Regions from separate parts of the Geobacillus sp. BMUD genome, predicted to be linked through region 2. Evidence: riboswitches for the same ligand, from Rfam matches in the RefSeq annotation. Region 2 holds a riboswitch; the other holds the start of a gene.
What was found. A riboswitch is a leader RNA that binds a small molecule or an ion and turns the genes downstream of it on or off. The one in region 2 is predicted to bind S-adenosylmethionine.
Positions count from the first base shown of each region.

Region 1: it holds a riboswitch for S-adenosylmethionine, as region 2 does, so the genes downstream of both, metK (methionine adenosyltransferase) here and ETC05_RS02275 (hypothetical protein) in region 2, are expected to answer to the same signal.

Region 1 is NZ_SDLA01000002.1:392,590-400,289, reverse strand. Features, by position in the region: gene pckA (phosphoenolpyruvate carboxykinase (ATP)) at 1-1,010, opposite strand, end outside; SAM riboswitch class I at 1,230-1,344, shown strand; gene metK (methionine adenosyltransferase) at 1,474-2,688, shown strand; gene ETC05_RS05700 (gamma carbonic anhydrase) at 2,897-3,427, opposite strand; gene ETC05_RS05695 (tetraprenyl-beta-curcumene synthase family protein) at 3,768-4,877, shown strand; gene mnmM (tRNA 5-(aminomethyl)-2-thiouridylate-methyltransferase MnmM) at 4,935-5,522, opposite strand; gene ETC05_RS05685 (hypothetical protein) at 5,516-5,851, shown strand; gene ETC05_RS05680 (YtzC family protein) at 5,913-6,176, shown strand; gene ETC05_RS05675 (hypothetical protein) at 6,266-6,430, shown strand; gene ETC05_RS05670 (MDR family MFS transporter) at 6,710-7,700, shown strand, end outside.
Region 2 is NZ_SDLA01000001.1:458,394-467,404, reverse strand. Features, by position in the region: gene hutU (urocanate hydratase) at 1-758, opposite strand, end outside; gene ETC05_RS02300 (helix-turn-helix domain-containing protein) at 927-2,414, opposite strand; gene hutG (formimidoylglutamase) at 2,489-3,487, opposite strand; gene ETC05_RS02290 (PaaI family thioesterase) at 3,632-4,048, shown strand; gene ETC05_RS18030 (hypothetical protein) at 4,321-4,449, shown strand; gene ETC05_RS02285 (PaaI family thioesterase) at 4,446-4,928, opposite strand; gene ETC05_RS02280 (VOC family protein) at 5,103-5,495, opposite strand; gene ETC05_RS02275 (hypothetical protein) at 5,522-5,878, opposite strand; SAM riboswitch class I at 5,927-6,031, opposite strand; gene glpK (glycerol kinase GlpK) at 6,534-8,024, opposite strand; gene ETC05_RS02265 (MIP/aquaporin family protein) at 8,092-8,910, opposite strand.

The DNA of each region.
Region 1 (7,700 bases), on a different contig from region 2:
CCGGCGACGCTTGGGTCGACGATGTTTTTGATCGCTTGAAGCGGGTAGGCGGCGCGCGTGTTTTCCGTCAATGTGCCGTCATCGTAATCCGGCACCCGCGTCGCGTCGTCGAGAACGACGTTTTCGAGCACGGCGCCAAAGCCGATGGCGTCAAAAATTTGCGGCTCTTTCTCGCGCGATAGGTTGATGCATTTCGCATAGCAGCCGCCTTCGATATTGAAAATGCCGCGGCTCGACCAGCCGTGTTCGTCATCGCCGATCAAGCGGCGGTTCGGATCGGTCGAGAGCGTCGTTTTCCCGGTTCCCGACAAGCCGAAGAAGAGGGCGACGTCGCCTTCCTGGCCGACGTTGGCCGAGCAGTGCATCGGCAGGATGCCTTGTTCCGGCAGCAAATAGTTCATCACCGAAAAGATCGATTTTTTCATTTCGCCGGCGTACTCCGTCCCGCCGATTAGGACGACGCGGCGTTCAAACGAGATGATGATGAACGCTTCCGAGCGCGTGCCGTCCACAGCTGGATTCGCCTTAAAGTTCGGCGCGCAAATGACGGTGAATTGCGGTTCATGCGCGGCGAGCTCTTCGGCGCTTGGCCGGATGAACAGCTGATGGACGAACAAGTTGTGCCAGGCGAATTCGTTCACGACTTGAATCGGCAGCCGGGATTTCGGATCGGCGCCGGCAAAGCCTTTAAAGACGAACAGTTCATCTTTTTTCATTAAATAATCGAGCACTTTGTCGTACAGTTTATCAAACGTCTCCGGAGACATCGGCTGGTTGATTGTCCCCCAGTCGATCGTTTGCTTCGTTGACGGTTCTTCGACGATGTATTTGTCTTTGGGCGACCGCCCCGTGTACTTGCCGGTCGTGACGGCGACGGCGCCGGTGTGCGTCAGCCGACCTTCCTTCCGTTGCAGCACTTTTTCGACGAGTTCAGCGACGGACAGTTGGTGGTGGACGTACGGTTTTTGCAGCAAGAGATCGAGTTTATTGGTCATATTGGCAATCCCCATGTTCAAAACCTGCCTTCTTTATTAGAATCACTCTTGAAAATAGTATAACACATTTTTATTAATAGTCCATACTAATTGTGTGGGTTTTTCAAACTTTATTTTTCCCAATGTGTCGATTTCTTTGAGGAAAGAATGTTCATGACTGGAAATAATAAAAAATGAATTTCGATAGTTGACTTTGCCGATTCCATTGCGATAAGATAAGTCATTGAACGGATACTCTTATCCCGAGCCGGCGGAGGGACAGGCCCGATGAAGCCCAGCAACCGTCACAACTGTACATGTGTGAAATGGTGCTAACCTGTGGCAAGGCGCAGTCCTTGAACGATAAGAGTGAAAGGAAGCAATACGATTGCCATGACCTTTCCTCAGCCGTTACAGGAAAGGTTTTTTATATTGCGAAGCGAAAAAGGGAAATGAGTTCCGTGTCGCCACATTATGCCAAGAGGAGGAAACAAACCGAATGTCAGCCAAACGCCGCTTGTTTACTTCAGAATCTGTAACCGAAGGACATCCGGATAAAATTTGCGACCAAATTTCCGATGCGATTTTGGATGCCATCTTGGAAAAAGATCCGAACGCCCGCGTTGCTTGCGAAACGAGCGTCACGACCGGACTGGTGCTCGTGAGCGGGGAAATTACGACGTCGACGTATGTGGACATTCCGCGCATCGTCCGCGATACGGTTCGCGAAATCGGCTATACGCGCGCCAAGTACGGATTTGACGCCGATACGTGCGCAGTGCTCACGTCGATTGACGAGCAGTCGCCGGATATCGCGATGGGGGTGGACCGAGCGCTCGAGGCGCGCGAAGGTCAGATGACTGACGAGGAAATTGAAGCGATCGGCGCCGGCGACCAAGGGCTCATGTTTGGGTTCGCCTGCAATGAGACGGAAGAATTGATGCCGCTGCCGATTTCGCTTGCGCACCGCTTGGCGCGCCGCTTGGCGGAAGTGCGCAAAACGGACGTCTTGCCGTACTTGCGCCCAGACGGGAAAACGCAAGTGACGATCGAATATGATGAAAACGGTAAACCGGTGCGCGTCGATACGATCGTCGTTTCCGCACAGCACCATCCGGAAATTACGCAAGAGCAAATCCAGCGCGACATTAAAGAACATGTGATCAAACCGGTCGTGCCGGCGGAGCTGCTGGATGAGAACACGAACTATTTCATCAACCCGACCGGACGGTTCGTCATCGGCGGTCCGCAAGGGGATGCCGGGTTGACGGGGCGGAAAATCATCGTCGATACGTACGGCGGCTACGCCCGTCACGGCGGCGGCGCGTTCTCGGGCAAAGACCCGACGAAAGTCGACCGTTCGGCAGCGTATGCGGCCCGCTATGTCGCGAAAAACATCGTCGCAGCTGGCCTTGCCGACAAGTGCGAAGTGCAGCTCGCCTACGCGATCGGCGTCGCCCGCCCGGTTTCGATTTCGATCGATACATTCGGCACCGGCAAAGTGTCCGAAGACATTTTAATTGAAGTCGTCCGCAACAACTTTGATCTCCGTCCGGCGGGCATCATCAAAATGCTCGACCTTCGCCGTCCGATTTACAAACAGACGGCCGCTTACGGCCATTTCGGGCGCACGGACATCGACCTGCCGTGGGAGCGCACCGACAAAGCCGCCTTGTTGAAAGAACAAGCGTTGGCGTTGGCGAACAAACAATAAAGAAAAAAAGAGGGTGGCCTACAGGCGATAGCCGGCCGCCCTCTTTTTTATTTTTTGTTTTGGCATAGGCGTGTGCTGGGAATGGATGGCCCTGCGATCGGTGAGCGGTCGCCAACGGCCGTTTGCCTCTGTCGTTGGCCTGTTTGTGCCAGGGGACGCGCCTGCAGGGGCTTGGCGATGGGGGCAACCTTCCCGCCGCTGGCGCCGGTTAGGTCTGATTGGCCCGCTGTTGTTGCAGTACTTTGTAATACTGTCCTTTCTCGACATATTCGCGGCGGATGCGCTCCATTTCGCGGATGTCGTCTTCCGTCAGTTCGCGGACGACTTTCGCCGGCCGGCCGAGGGCGAGCGTGTTGGGCGGAATTTTTTTGCCTGGCGGCACCAAACTGCCGGCGCCGATAAACGCGCCTTCCCCAATTTCTGCACGGTCCAGAATGATCGAGCCCATGCCGATCAAGGCGTTTTTGCGAACGATGGCGCTGTGCAAAATGACTTGATGGCCGACCGTCACCCCGTCCTCAATAATAAGCGGATTGTTTGGACTTTGATGCAAAATTGAGTTATCTTGAATATTGACCCGATTGCCAATCACCGTCGGTGCTACGTCGCCGCGAATGACGGTATTGAACCAAATGCTCGTCTCTTCGCCGATGGTGACATCGCCGGTGATCGTCACATAGTCGGCGATAAAGGCGGATGCGGCAATTTGCGGTGTTTTGCCTTTGTATGGGTAAATCATGGGCGTTCGTTCCTTTCCGTTTCAAAATCGATCGTTCACCATGTATTGTACAACGCTGCGTCCAAATCGCCAACGAAAGCGAGCACGCCTAATCGGGATTGGTGAAAAATGTTTCTTTTCGCCCGATGAGTGATTGGGATAGGGAAAGAAGATCCGAATTTCACAAAACTTCTCAACGTGAGAAAAACCGTTTTTGAGCGGCTTTTTCATTTCATTGCCAACCCCTTTTATGGTTTGCCCCAGCTGCAGGGATGGCAATACTGGAAAACGAGATTGCAGGCTGTTCAGACGCGAAACGATTTTGGTTGCCGATAAGATGGAAATGCTAGGAGACGAGACCATGGTGTTTGCACCTGAGGTGAGCCGATTGAACATTCCGAAAAACCCCATCGCCTTGATGAAAACGGTGTATCGTGACGTGCTTCCGCTTGTCCACCGTGAGCTTGCCTATTGGCAGCGCCAAGCTGAGCGCATTCCTGACCCGGAATTGCGGCGCCAGGCGCTCGCGAGCATCGCCTCAAAAACGTTCCATTGCGAAGGCGGCTCCATTTTGGCGCTCTTGGCCGGAGAAAACATGGAGGATTGCATCCGCTTTATCGTTGCTTACCAGACGATCAGCGATTATTTGGATAATTTGTGCGACCGCAGCACCTCGCTTGATCCGCTCGACTTTCGCGCCTTGCACGATTCGATGCCGGACGCTTTGACGATCGGCGCGGAGCCGTCGAACTATTACCGCCATCGCCGAGAACAGGAAGACGGTGGCTATTTGCCGGCGCTTGTGCGCACGTGCCAAGAGGTGCTCGAGACGGTGCGCCATTATGAGACGGTCGCCCCGTTTTTGCATGAATTGGCCGGATATTATTGCGACTTGCAAGTGCATAAACATGTCGAAGCGAGCGAGCGGGTGCCGCGGCTGGAGAAATGGTTCGAGCAATACAAAGCCGCCTTGCCGCCGATGGAATGGTATGAGTTTTCCGCCTGCTCCGGTTCGACGCTCGGCATTTTCTGCCTTGTCGCCTATGCGTTTGGCGAATCGCTGCCGCCGGAGATGGCGAGACAAGTGCGCGACGGCTATTTTCCGTACATTCAAGGGCTGCACATTTTGCTTGACTATTTGATCGATCAAGAGGAAGACCGGGAAGGCGGCGACCTGAACTTTTGTTTTTACTATCCGAATGAAACGGTGATGCTTGAGCGGCTTTGCCATTTCATCGAAGAGGCCGACCGCCATGTCGGCGCGCTCCCGCACGGCGAGTTTCATCGCCTCATCCACCGCGGCTTGCTCGGGTTGTATTTGTCGGATGCCAAGGTGAAGAAGCAACGCGGACTGCGCCGGCTGGCGCGCCGGCTCGTCCGCGCCGGCGGGGCGGCGTCGCAGTTTTTTTACTGGAACGGCAAGGCATACCGCCTCTGGCAAGGAACACAAAAACGGCTGTCCTTTTCATAAGGGCGGCCGTTTGCTTGTATTGGCGAGGACAGCGGTTTGTTGGTGAACCGGACGGAATCAGGCGCCTCCATCTGCCCGATTCTCAAGCGCAAGCAAAAACGGCGGATCGTTTTGCCGATTGATGAATTCATATTTCAAAGCGTGGACGCGCCGTTGATCAAGAGAGCGGACGTAATCAAGGAGCGCGTCGCGTTCGCGCTTTCCTTCGGGATGACCGTGGTAGACGACAAGGACGATGACGCCGCCCGGCTTCATGACGGAAAGCAGCTGGCGGACCGCTTCGATCGTCGATTCCGGCTTGGTGACGATCTGTTTGTTGCCGCCTGGCAAATAGCCGAGGTTGAACACGGCGCCGGCGATCCGCCCGTGCACGTCAGCGGGAAGTGCGTCAAGCAGTTCACTGTGGCTTCGTTCCAACAGCGTCGCCCGCTCGCGCAGTCCGTGTTCGGCGAGGCGGGCGGACGCCGCGGCGATGGCTTCGCGTTGGATGTCAAAACCGAAAACATGGCCGCTGCCGCCGACGCGTTCCGCGAGATAGACGGTGTCATGACCGTTGCCGACCGTCGCGTCAACGGCGATGTCGCCTTCATGGACCGCTTGGTCGAGCAAAAAACGAGCAAACGGCAAAATGTTCATCAATGCCATCGGTTGGTCCTCCTTGCGATCGTTTTATCGTTGGCGCTGGCACGGATGGCAGGCGGCATCGTTGTTCTTTCGGCTTGGCCATCCGCTGCGCCGGAGCGACGAAAAGCTTTGAGTGGATCGGACGGAACGAAGGCGCCGATGTTGGCATTGTAGCAAAAACAACAGGGAAAATCGACTGCAGACCGTCGAAATGGCGTTGGCAGTCTCCAACCGTTGCCGCAGAGACAACGGCGAACATCGACGACCGAAGGGCATTTCATCGAGACCGGGTCGGCCGATTGCCGTCCATACAACAGCGGCGATCGACCGCCTGCCAATCATTGGCGTGATACGACTGCCGCGGGCGGCGCATAGTAAACATGAGGGAACATGATGAAAAGGGGTGAACACATGGCGACAAGACAATCGGTTGAAGAGTTTTTGCAGCGGTGTGAAGATGTGATCCGCTTTGCGAAAGAACAATATACCGAAGCGCAAAAGCAGGAGCATTACAACATCACTGAATATACGAACGCCCAGCAAATGCTAGAGCAAACGGTCCTTGATTTAGCGCACCTCGCCCGCAGCTGCAACGCCCAGCAGCGCGAACAGCTGCACCGGATGCGGCTCCAGCTTGAGCAGCTACAAAACGAAATGATCTTGCTTGACCGCTGAGACGAGCGGCAATTGAAAGCCCCGCCATTCACACCCGCCAAAGGGAAAGCCAAGAACGACGAGGAAACCGAAGGGAGGAGGGACACGACATGAAGCGACGCCTCAAGCAAACCAACCCGGAACAAAAAACGCGCAACGGCCAAAACAATAACGATCTCGAGCTCGGTCAAGATTTCGACCCGGTCAAGCTGGCGAAAAAGCAGTACGAACAAACGGGCGGCCAGCCGATCCGCTCCAAGCAGCGCAATGGGTGAGTCATGCCGAACGATGGGGCGGCCATCAAGCCGCCTCTTTTTTCTGTAAACATCACGCGTCGGTGAGCCGTGATGTTCATGCCAAGGTGGAGAACAAGGCCTGCTCATGAGTGGTTTCCATGAACATCACCCGTTGGTGAGTCGTGATGTTCATGCCAAGGTGGGCAGTACCGTTTGCTCATGGATGTTTTTAGGCGCTTTTTTGATTGCTTTTTTTCCTGTTTTCCCCTACAATTATTTCGGGAATCAAAAGAAAAGCGATGAAAAGGATGATGACCGATGCCCCGCGCTCTTTGGTGGCTGCTCGTCGGTATGGCGCTCAATGTAACAGGGGCGTCATTTTTATGGCCATTAAATACCATTTATTTGCATGAACAACTCGATCAGCCGCTCGCGGTGGCGGGAGCGGTGCTGATGCTCAACTCCGGCGGCAGCGTCATCGGCAGCCTGGTTGGCGGTGTTTTGTTTGACCGGATCGGCGGGTTTCGCGTTTTGTTGGCCGGAGCGGTGTTGACGATGGCCGCGCTTGCGGGGTTGAACGTTTGGCACGGCTGGCCGCATTATGCGGTGTTTTTGGCGCTTGTCGGCATCGGCAGCGGCGTCGTCTTTCCGGCGGCGTCGGCGTACGCCGGGGCGATTTGGCCCGAAGGGGGGCGGCGGGCGTTCAACGCCTTGTATGTCGCGCAAAATATCGGCGTTGCCGTCGGTTCGGCGCTTGGCGGGTTTGTCGCTTCGTATTCGTTCTCGTTCGTGTTTTTGGCCAATCTATTGCTTTATGCGGCGTTTTTGGCGATCGTCACGGTCGGATTGCGGTGCATCCCGCTTTTGCCCCCGGCGCGAACGAAACGGCCGGCAGAAGCGGAAAAAGCGCCATCCCGTGCCGTGGGCTGGGCGCTCGCCCTCCTTTGCGCCGGCTATGGACTATGTTGGTTAAGCTATGTCCAATGGTCGACGACGATCGCCGCCTATACGCGCGAGCTCGAGATACCGGTCGGGCAGTACAGCTTGCTTTGGACGATCAACGGCGCGTTGATCGTCTTGGCCCAGCCCGTGCTGTCGTGGGTGATCCACCGCTTCATGCCGGGGATGAAACGACAAACGGTGATCGGGTTTGCCATTTTCGCCGTCTCGTTTGCGATGCTGTTTGGCGCCGATTCCCTTGTTGAGTTTGCCGCCTCCATGGTGGTCCTCACCATCGCCGAAATGATCGTCTGGCCAGCGATTCCGGCAGTGGTGAACGAATTGGCGCCGCAAGGGAAGGCTGGGTTGT
Region 2 (9,011 bases):
GGAACAAAACCCATATCAACGAGCCGCGGCAACACTTCGGCCGCGTTGCCGACAAGGCCGATCGACAGCGCTGTTTTCTCTTCCTTCGCCCGTTTGGCCATGGCGAGCGCGTCGTCCAGGCTGTCGGTCATCGTGTCAAGGTATTTCGTGTCAAGGCGGCGCTGGATGCGGGCCGGGTCGACTTCAACGGCGAGACAGACGCCGCCGTTCATCGTCACCGCCAACGGCTGCGCCCCGCCCATGCCGCCAAGGCCGGCCGTTACCGTGATCGTTCCTGCCAGCGTGCCGCCAAAGTGCTGGCGCGCCACTTCGGCGAACGTTTCGTACGTCCCTTGGACGATGCCTTGGCTGCCGATGTAAATCCAACTGCCGGCCGTCATTTGTCCGTACATGATCAGCCCTTTTTTGTCGAGCTCATGGAAATGGTCCCATGTCGCCCATGCCGGCACGAGGTTCGAGTTGGCAATGAGCACGCGCGGCGCATCCGGGTGGGTGCGAAACACCGCGACCGGCTTGCCCGATTGAATGAGCAATGTCTCATCGTTTTCCAATCGGAGAAGAGTGTCCACAATCGCCTCGTAACATTCCCAGTTGCGCGCCGCTTTCCCGATGCCGCCGTAAACGATCAACTCATCCGGCCGCTCGGCGACCTCCGGATGCAAGTTGTTGTGCAACATGCGCAGCGCCGCTTCCTGAATCCATCCTTTCGCTCGCCGCGTTGTTCCGGAAAGCGCTTGTACCGTTCGTTTGTCTGTCATCGTCATCCTCTCCTTTTCCCTCTTTGCTTTTATTGTAAGGAAGGGAAGAAGACGGAGATAGATGCGCCTCTTTTAAAGGTGAGTCATTTTTTTCGAAATTTCATATTTCTTTTCTCTTCATTGATCCATTTCTTTTGATGGCTGTTCATTTTTTTTGAAAAAAACCGCCTACCGCGGTGATGACCGATACGATCGTTGTTCATCGCGGTAGGCGGTCGGTGTCTGATTCAGTTCGGCTTTAAAGACGCGTGTCAAATAATGGGCCGTGCGAAACCCGGTCTGTTCAGCGATTTCCTTAATCGAGAGGTCGGTTTGCCGGAGCAGCCGTTTCGCCTCCTCAAGCCGCCGGTTCGTCAGCCATTGGCGGAACGTCACACCGCGCTTTTTCGACAACAAATGGCTGAAATACGCGGGGCTGCGGCCGGCTGCCGCCGCGGCCCGCTCCAACGTGAGCGACGGGTCGCGAAAATGCGCTTCCATATAGCGGAGCCCCCGTTCGATGGCGTCGACGCGCGCGTCTTCCGCTGCTCGCCTCGCTTCGTCAAGCAGCCGGCGCAAAAACAAAATCAATTCCTGAACGATGCGATACAGCACCGGATTATACAAAATTTCCTGAAATAGGCGCATGTACTCGCGTTCGGTCGCGCCGCGGTCCAGACGGTACGTCTTCATAAACCGGCGGATTTGCGCCAAAATGCTCGTCAACCGCGTGCGCACCATCTCCGGGCTCGGAAACGGCGGCGTCCAATCGGAAAATTCCCGTTGCAGCCATCGTTTGACCGCTTCATGGTCAAACCGCTCAAGCATCTCGATCCATTGCCGCTGCTCTTCCGGCGTCAGAAACGGATCCAAGTGGCGCCACTGTCCGTCATCAGGCGCCGGAGCGATCACTTGCCGGTAGCCGATAAAAAACGTTGTCTCGAGCAGCCGGCGGGCGGCTTGGTATCGCTCACGCACCGATCGCCGGCCATCCGGCGGCATGATGACGACCGCCAATGGCTCATGATGGTCCTCCTCCCAATCGCGCAACATCTTCCATGCCTCTTCTTTTCCGTCGCCCGGCAGCTCGGGAAAGAGACAGGCCGCCATATGGGTCAACGGCAAGACGCGCGCCCTCCGGCGAAACGGATAGTTTGTTAAAAAGCGGACCACTTCGGAAGAGAAGGCAGGTTGTTCGGCCTGCACAAGCCATACGTGGGTCGACACATCAACACGGTCATCGACAAACAACGAGCGATAATCGTCATCATAGCCGCCAACACCGACGGACGGCCGAGAGCGCCCGTCCCCGGCGGAAAATGAAGCCGCCGTTCGCAACGCTTGCTTCAATTTGGCGGGCTCAAGCGGTTTCACAAGCAAATCGACGCATTGCCAGTCGATGGCTTGCTTCGCCCGTGCGAATGTCGCCTCAGCGGTTGCAGCAATCACGCGCTGGCAAAACAGGCGGATGCAAGATGTCGCTTTCCCCCACTGTTCATACGGAATCATATCCAATTCGACGTACAATAGCTCCGGCGCTTCCCGTTCCAGCAGCGCCATCATCTCCTCGACCGTAGCCGCCGTATATACTTGCTCAATCGGCAAGGAATACGCGGACACGAGCCAGCGGATCGCTTCTCGTTCCTTGTCGTCCCGTTCGGCAATGACGAGTTTCATCTTCTCACCGCCCTAGCTGCTTGATAGAGCATGTTCAACGAAAGTTCTCCGCGCTGTTTCGCAAACGTCGAAAGTCAACTGCCCCCACTGAGCCCGCTCTTGAATGGGGGGCCTCCTTGCAAACATTGGAGATGAAGAAGGATTTCTAGGCAAAAAGCAGCGGCTAGCGCCACGGTTTTTCCGCCTTCATCCACGAGCGGGTTGACTTCGCAAAGATCGACGCTGATCGTGTTCGGATGAGAAACGATGCGGCGGATGAGCGCGCGCACCAGCGATGGTGCGAGTCCAAACGGCGACGGCGCGCTCACCCCTGGCGCGGCGGCAGCGCTGATCGCATCCATGCAAATGGTCAACATCACGCCGTCATACGTTGAGGCAAATCGTTCGATCTGTTCATAAGCCGCCTCCATCGGCCCCGCAGTCAGCTGTTCTTCCAGCATGTACTCGCATCCGTACCGCTGTGCATCCGCAAACAGCGCCGCCGTGTTGCCGAGCTTCTGAATGCCTAAGCAGCAATATCCCACCTGTTTGTCCTCATCCAAAATTTGCCGAAACATCGTCCCGGATGTCGGCCCGTTATCATACGGCCGCAAATCGAAATGGGCGTCAATGTTGATGATGCCAAGGCGGGCGTTCGGCCCAAGCGCTTCACGGACGCCCAAATAATGGCCATACGCCGTCTCATGGCCGCCGCCGATCACCACCGGCGCCGCGCCGCTTCGCAGCAGGCGGGCGACGGCTTTGCCGAGTTCGGCTTGGCTTTGTTCGAGTTGTCCGTCCACGCAAACGACATCGCCCGCATCAAAGATGGACGCGCCTTGCGGAAGATGCCATGGCAGCCGCCCCAACGCCGCCTTCACGGCGGCCGGCGCCTCTTTCGCCCCTTGACGGCCTTGGTTGCGGCGCACGCCCTCGTCGCACGCAAAGCCGATGAGAGCCGCTGCTCGTTCCATCGGCGCCAACGGCTGCGATAAATCCAACAGGCGGATGCGCTGATGGAGGCGAAACGCCCGTTCATCGCTCACACTGTCCACCCGCCCCGTCCAGCGGCTTTTCTCGGGTTGTTGATACATCGAACCATCTCCTTTCGACGATCAGCTACCTGTTTCTTTCGCTGCCGCTTTGCCGTTCTCCTTCTGGCAGGGGCAGAAAGAGGAAATCGCGTCTTTCCCGCGAATAAAAGAATACAGATACGAAAACAGAAAGGGGGACACAGCATGAAATCAACCGTCAACTTGCATGACGTCATCGCCGGCCAAAGCGCGCCGCCGCCGTGCGATACAACGCTCGGCGTTCGCTTGACAGAAGCCCGGGACGGCTATGCGAAAGGAGTATGGAAGGTAAGCGAATCGCTGCTCAACGGCAACGGCGTCATTATGGGCGGGTTTGTCGGCGCGGCGGCCGATATCGTGATGGCTTATGCGGTGACGACCTTGCTTCGCGATGACCAAATGCACGCTTCGATCAACTTGCACACGACGTTTCATCGTCCGATGGAAGCCGGGGAAGCGGAAATCGAGGCGCTAGTGGAAAAACCCGGGCGAACGGTCGCTTATGTGACCGCCACCGTGCGGCAAAACGGCAAAGAGGTGGCGAGCGCCACGTCATCCGTGCTGATCATGGGAAAACGATGAAACACCGGTCTTCCGTGCTAGCGAGCGGGTCATGGGCAGGATTCCGAAAGAAGGCCAAAAAGGCTGGTGAAAAACGGTTGTTTCTTTTGAACAATGGGGGAGCGTGTAAAAGACGCTCCTGATGCGACAGGGCTTTTCTATTTGAGAAGCGAGGCTGGTAAGCGGCCTGTTTCCTTAAATCACCGCCCCTCAAAACCTACTGGAAAGAAAGCGGCATTTCGGACAACGTCTCCGGCCGCCTTGGCTCTTCACAACGGGCAGGGGGAATGATGATGGGCTTTGCCCGCCAGCGCGAGCCGAACTGCAGGGGGCGCTCAATTCTTCACCGCCCTCAGCGGCAAAGCGCCGAAGAAAGCGCTGCCAAAAACAGCGGCTTTTCGGCGCTTCCCGTTGCTTGTTAAGAGCGGACAAACGTTTTCGGCATCACGACGGCGACGACTTGCCCGCGGGCGCATAATTCACCGTTCGCAAACACTTCGGTGTCAACTTGCCATTTTTTCGGATGAATTTCCGTCACTGTGCCGATGGCCACAAGCGGCACCCCGTGCGGCGTCGGTTTGAGAAAATCGACGTGCAGCGAAGCGGTGACAAAGCGCGGCGGCGTCTCCCCGCTGCCCGGCTCATGGCCGTTTTTCCGGTGCAGCGCCAGCGCCGCTGAACCGGTGCCGTGGCAGTCGATGAGCGAGGCGATCAATCCGCCATACACAAACCCAGGGATGGCTGTATGTTCGGGGCGCGGCGTATACACCGTCACCGTCTTGTCCCCTTGCCATCCGGTGCGGAAATGGTGGCCCGTCTCATTCAAACGGCCGCAGCCATAGCACCAAGCGAATTCATCCGGATAGTCGTCTTGAATGGCGTGAACGATCGTTTCTTCCACTACACATCTCCCCCTCTCTTTTTCTAGTATACCATTGAATAGAGAGAACGACGACTCTTATTTAGGAGGATGGCTGCTTAGTGATGGACAAGACTGGCGAGAGAATGCGCGGCACGAGGGCCCAACGACCAGACGGCAAATGCATAGGCGGCCCAAACAGCGGACCGCCCGTGTTTATTGTGCAGATCGCTCCGGCTCGTAAAATTCGATCCATTCTCCGTCTGGACCGAGGAAAAACAAATATTTCGCCCCGTTCGGAAGCTCGGTAATGTCCTCCCAAACGAGCGGGATGCCAAGCGACACGAGCCGTTCTTTCTCCTGCTCGATGCCTTCGACCGTAAACGCGACATGATGCACTTTTCCTTCCGTCGGCAAATTCGGGTTGTATCCTTCGATGAGCTCGACGATGATCTGGCCGTCAAGCCCCAAAAACGCCAGTTTCATCGTCCCGTTCGTATGAATCATCTCGCTGAGCAGCTCGAGGCCGACGACGTTTTGATAAAATGCTTTCGATGTTTCAATATCTTTCACTTGGATGCCGACGTGTTCAAATTTTTTGACTGCCATTCGCTGTTCTTCCTTTCTCTCACGTTCTACGATTCAATGGAAAACACAGCGCGCAAATACGGGGTCATTTGCGGTGGGAAAATGTCTTTTTTTCCTAGCTCCTGCCATAGATAGCGGTCAAGGGCGTACGGCCCCTCCGCTTTCCATTCCTCTGCCTCATCGTTCGTCAGCACGAGGGAAAACATCGTTCCTTGCGCTTCCCCATACAAGTGGACATAGCCGTCCCCGCGGTCGATATGCACCACCGCCTGCCGATCGAACCGGGTGAGCTCCGTCCGCACGCAACGCATGACGTGAACAGCAAACGTCGCCGCCGGCAAATGCGCTGCCATGCAGGCGCGGAGCGACAGTCGTTCCGCCACTGTTTCCCCCTCACCTCCCATCATCAAAAACCCCCTTCCGCCTCGGAATGACGCGAAAGGGGGTGGCCGTTCTTATCATCCAAAGCGACATCGCTTTGCGGGTGTTAGCACCTTGCCAGCGGCAGGTTGCTGTGGGGTCATCAAGCCCGTTCTCTCGCCCACTCTTGATAAGACGTATGCTATTTCTTCTTATCCTACCACACATCCCCCTCAGTGACAACGGTCTTTACTATTGAACCACGCCCGTCTGTTCGGGGGTGTTGCTGCGATTCACTTCACCCTAAAATAGTATATAGACCCCCATGCCGAAAAAAAATTCAGCACCATCGGAAGGATGAAAATCCCCTTTTGTTTTATACAATCTTGAGATTTACATACCTTCAGGACAGATGCAACAAAAACGTTCAACATCTCCTTGACGGAAAAGTCGCTTATCCATTTTTCGACTGTCGAAAGCAAGCCGGTGGCTTGGAAAACCGAACGACCACTCACTTCAGGAGTAGAACGCGAGGAACAGCTCGAGTACTTGTGGGAAAAAGGCTGTCAAGAGGCGCAAGGCTACTTGTTCCAGCCCCCCATGCCAGCAGATGAAGCAGTCAACCTGCTGGCACGCAGTATCATAACGAAGGACGTAAAAACACGGATGCCCGTCATCCAAGGCATCCGCGTTTTTCCATCATTTAAACGCCATCGCCGCCCGCACCGCTTTTTTCCAGCCATCGTAGAGCATCGTTCGCTTGTTGTCATCCATCTTCGGCTCAAACCGGCGCTCGAGCTGCCATTGGGCGGCGATGTCACTCCGGCTGTTCCAGTAGCCGACCGCCAGTCCGGCCAAATACGCCGCCCCGAGCGCCGTCGTCTCGTTAATGACCGGCCGCTCGACCGGCACAGCGAGCAAATCGCTTTGAAACTGCATAAGCAAGTTGTTTTTCACCGCCCCGCCGTCGACGCGCAGCGTGGTCAGCGAGAGGCCGGAATCGGCTTCCATGGCGGCGAGCACGTCTTTCGTCTGGTAAGCGAGCGATTCCAATGTCGCGCGGATGAAATGCTCTTTCGTCGTGCCGCGCGTGAGGCCGAACACCGCCCCGCGCACCTCGCTGTCCCAATACGGGGTGCCGAGGCCGACGAACGCCGGGACGACGTACACCCCGTCCGTTGACTCGACTTTTTCCGCGTACGCTTCGCTATCCGCTGCTGTTTTGATCATCCGCAAGCCGTCGCGCAGCCATTGAATGGCGGAGCCGGCGACGAAAATGCTGCCTTCAAGCGCGTATTCGACCTTGCCGTCGATGCCCCAGGCGATCGTCGTCAGCAGCCCGTGCTTCGACTGCACCGCTTTTTCCCCCGTATTCATCAGCATAAAGCAACCGGTGCCGTACGTATTTTTCGCCATCCCTTCCGTAAAGCACGCCTGACCGAACAAGGCCGCCTGTTGATCGCCCGCCGCTCCGGCGATCGGCACTTCGACGCCAAAGAAATGGTATGGGACGGTTTTCGCGTATACTTGCGAGGATGGCCGCACTTCAGGAAGCATCGCCTTGGGCACGTTTAAAATCGCAAGCAGTTCGTCATCCCATTCAAGCGTATGAATGTTGAACATCAAGGTGCGGGACGCGTTCGAGTAGTCGGTCACATGGGCGCGGCCGCCGGATAACTTCCAAATGAGCCACGTGTCGATCGTGCCAAACAACAGCTCGCCGCGCTCCGCCCGTTCGCGCGCCCCCTCGACATGGTCCAAAATCCATTTCACTTTTGTCCCAGAAAAATAGGCGTCAATGAGCAGACCCGTTTTTTCGCGAAACAATGGATCATACCCTTTGGCTTTCAACTCCTCGCAAATGCCCGCCGTCTGCCGCGACTGCCAGACGATGGCGTTGTAAACCGGATTGCCGGTGTCTTTCTCCCAAACAACCGTCGTTTCCCGCTGGTTCGTAATGCCGATCGCCGCCACTTGTTCCGGCTTCACTTGCGCCTCGGACAAGACGCTGGCAATGACGGCAAGCACCGAACCCCAAATTTCGTTCGCGTTATGTTCGACCCAGCCGGGCTGTGGGAAATATTGGGTAAACTCTTTTTGCGCCATATGGACGATTTCGCCCTTTTGATTGAACAAAATCGCGCGCGAACTCGTTGTACCTTGGTCGATGGATAAAATGTATTGATCCATAGTATCGTCCTCCCCTTTTCTTGGTCGTTTTCGATCCACTCACTTTCATCCGCGTCAACACAAACGGTCAAGAAGAATAGCGTCTTGCGGCGCCGGCTGTTTTTCCTTCTGCCATCTTCGCCGCCGTCAAAACGACTGCGGTGGCCGCCAGCACTCCCCATAATGCGCCGGTCGGTTTTCCCAAGAAAACGGCTTTATACACCAAACTGCCTAACGCGCCGCCAAGCAGCGGCCCGACAATCGGCACCCACGCATACGACCAATTCGATGATCCTTTCCCTGGGATTGGCAACAAAAAGTGAGCTAACCGAGGCCCAAAGTCTCGAGCCGGATTAATGGCGTATCCGGTCGTACCGCCGAGCGACAGCCCAATCGCTACAATCAAAAAACCAACGACAAACGGATTGAGCCCATCGGCGAATTTGTTGGCGCCAATGGCCAAAATGGCCAGCACGAGCACAAATGTGCCGATGATTTCACTCAATAAATTGGCTGCCGTATTCGGCACGGCCGGCCCGGTGGCGAACACGCCAAGCTTGACGCCCGGATCGTCCGTTTCTTTCCAATGCGGCCAATAGTGGAGATAGATGACGGCAGCTCCAATCATAGCGCCGAGTACTTGTGCCAACACATAGCCAGGAACATCTTTCCACGGAAAATCGCCGCTGAGCGCCAACGCCACCGTCAGCGCCGGATTCAGATGGGCGCCGCTATACCGGCCGACAGCGTATACGGCCACCGCCACCGCCAGCCCCCATCCCATCGTAATGACAATCCAGCCCGAATTGGCCGCATACGATTTCTTTAAATTGACCCCAGCGCACACACCCGCGCCGAAAATGATGAGCAATGCAGTGCCAATGAGTTCTCCTAAAAATGGCGACATTGGGTCTCTTCCTCCTTTTCATTCGTGATTTTCCTTGTCATTTCCTGCTTGAGCCAAACCCTCCGGAGGGTTGTCTGTTGGGTGGAAAAACAAAAACCCAC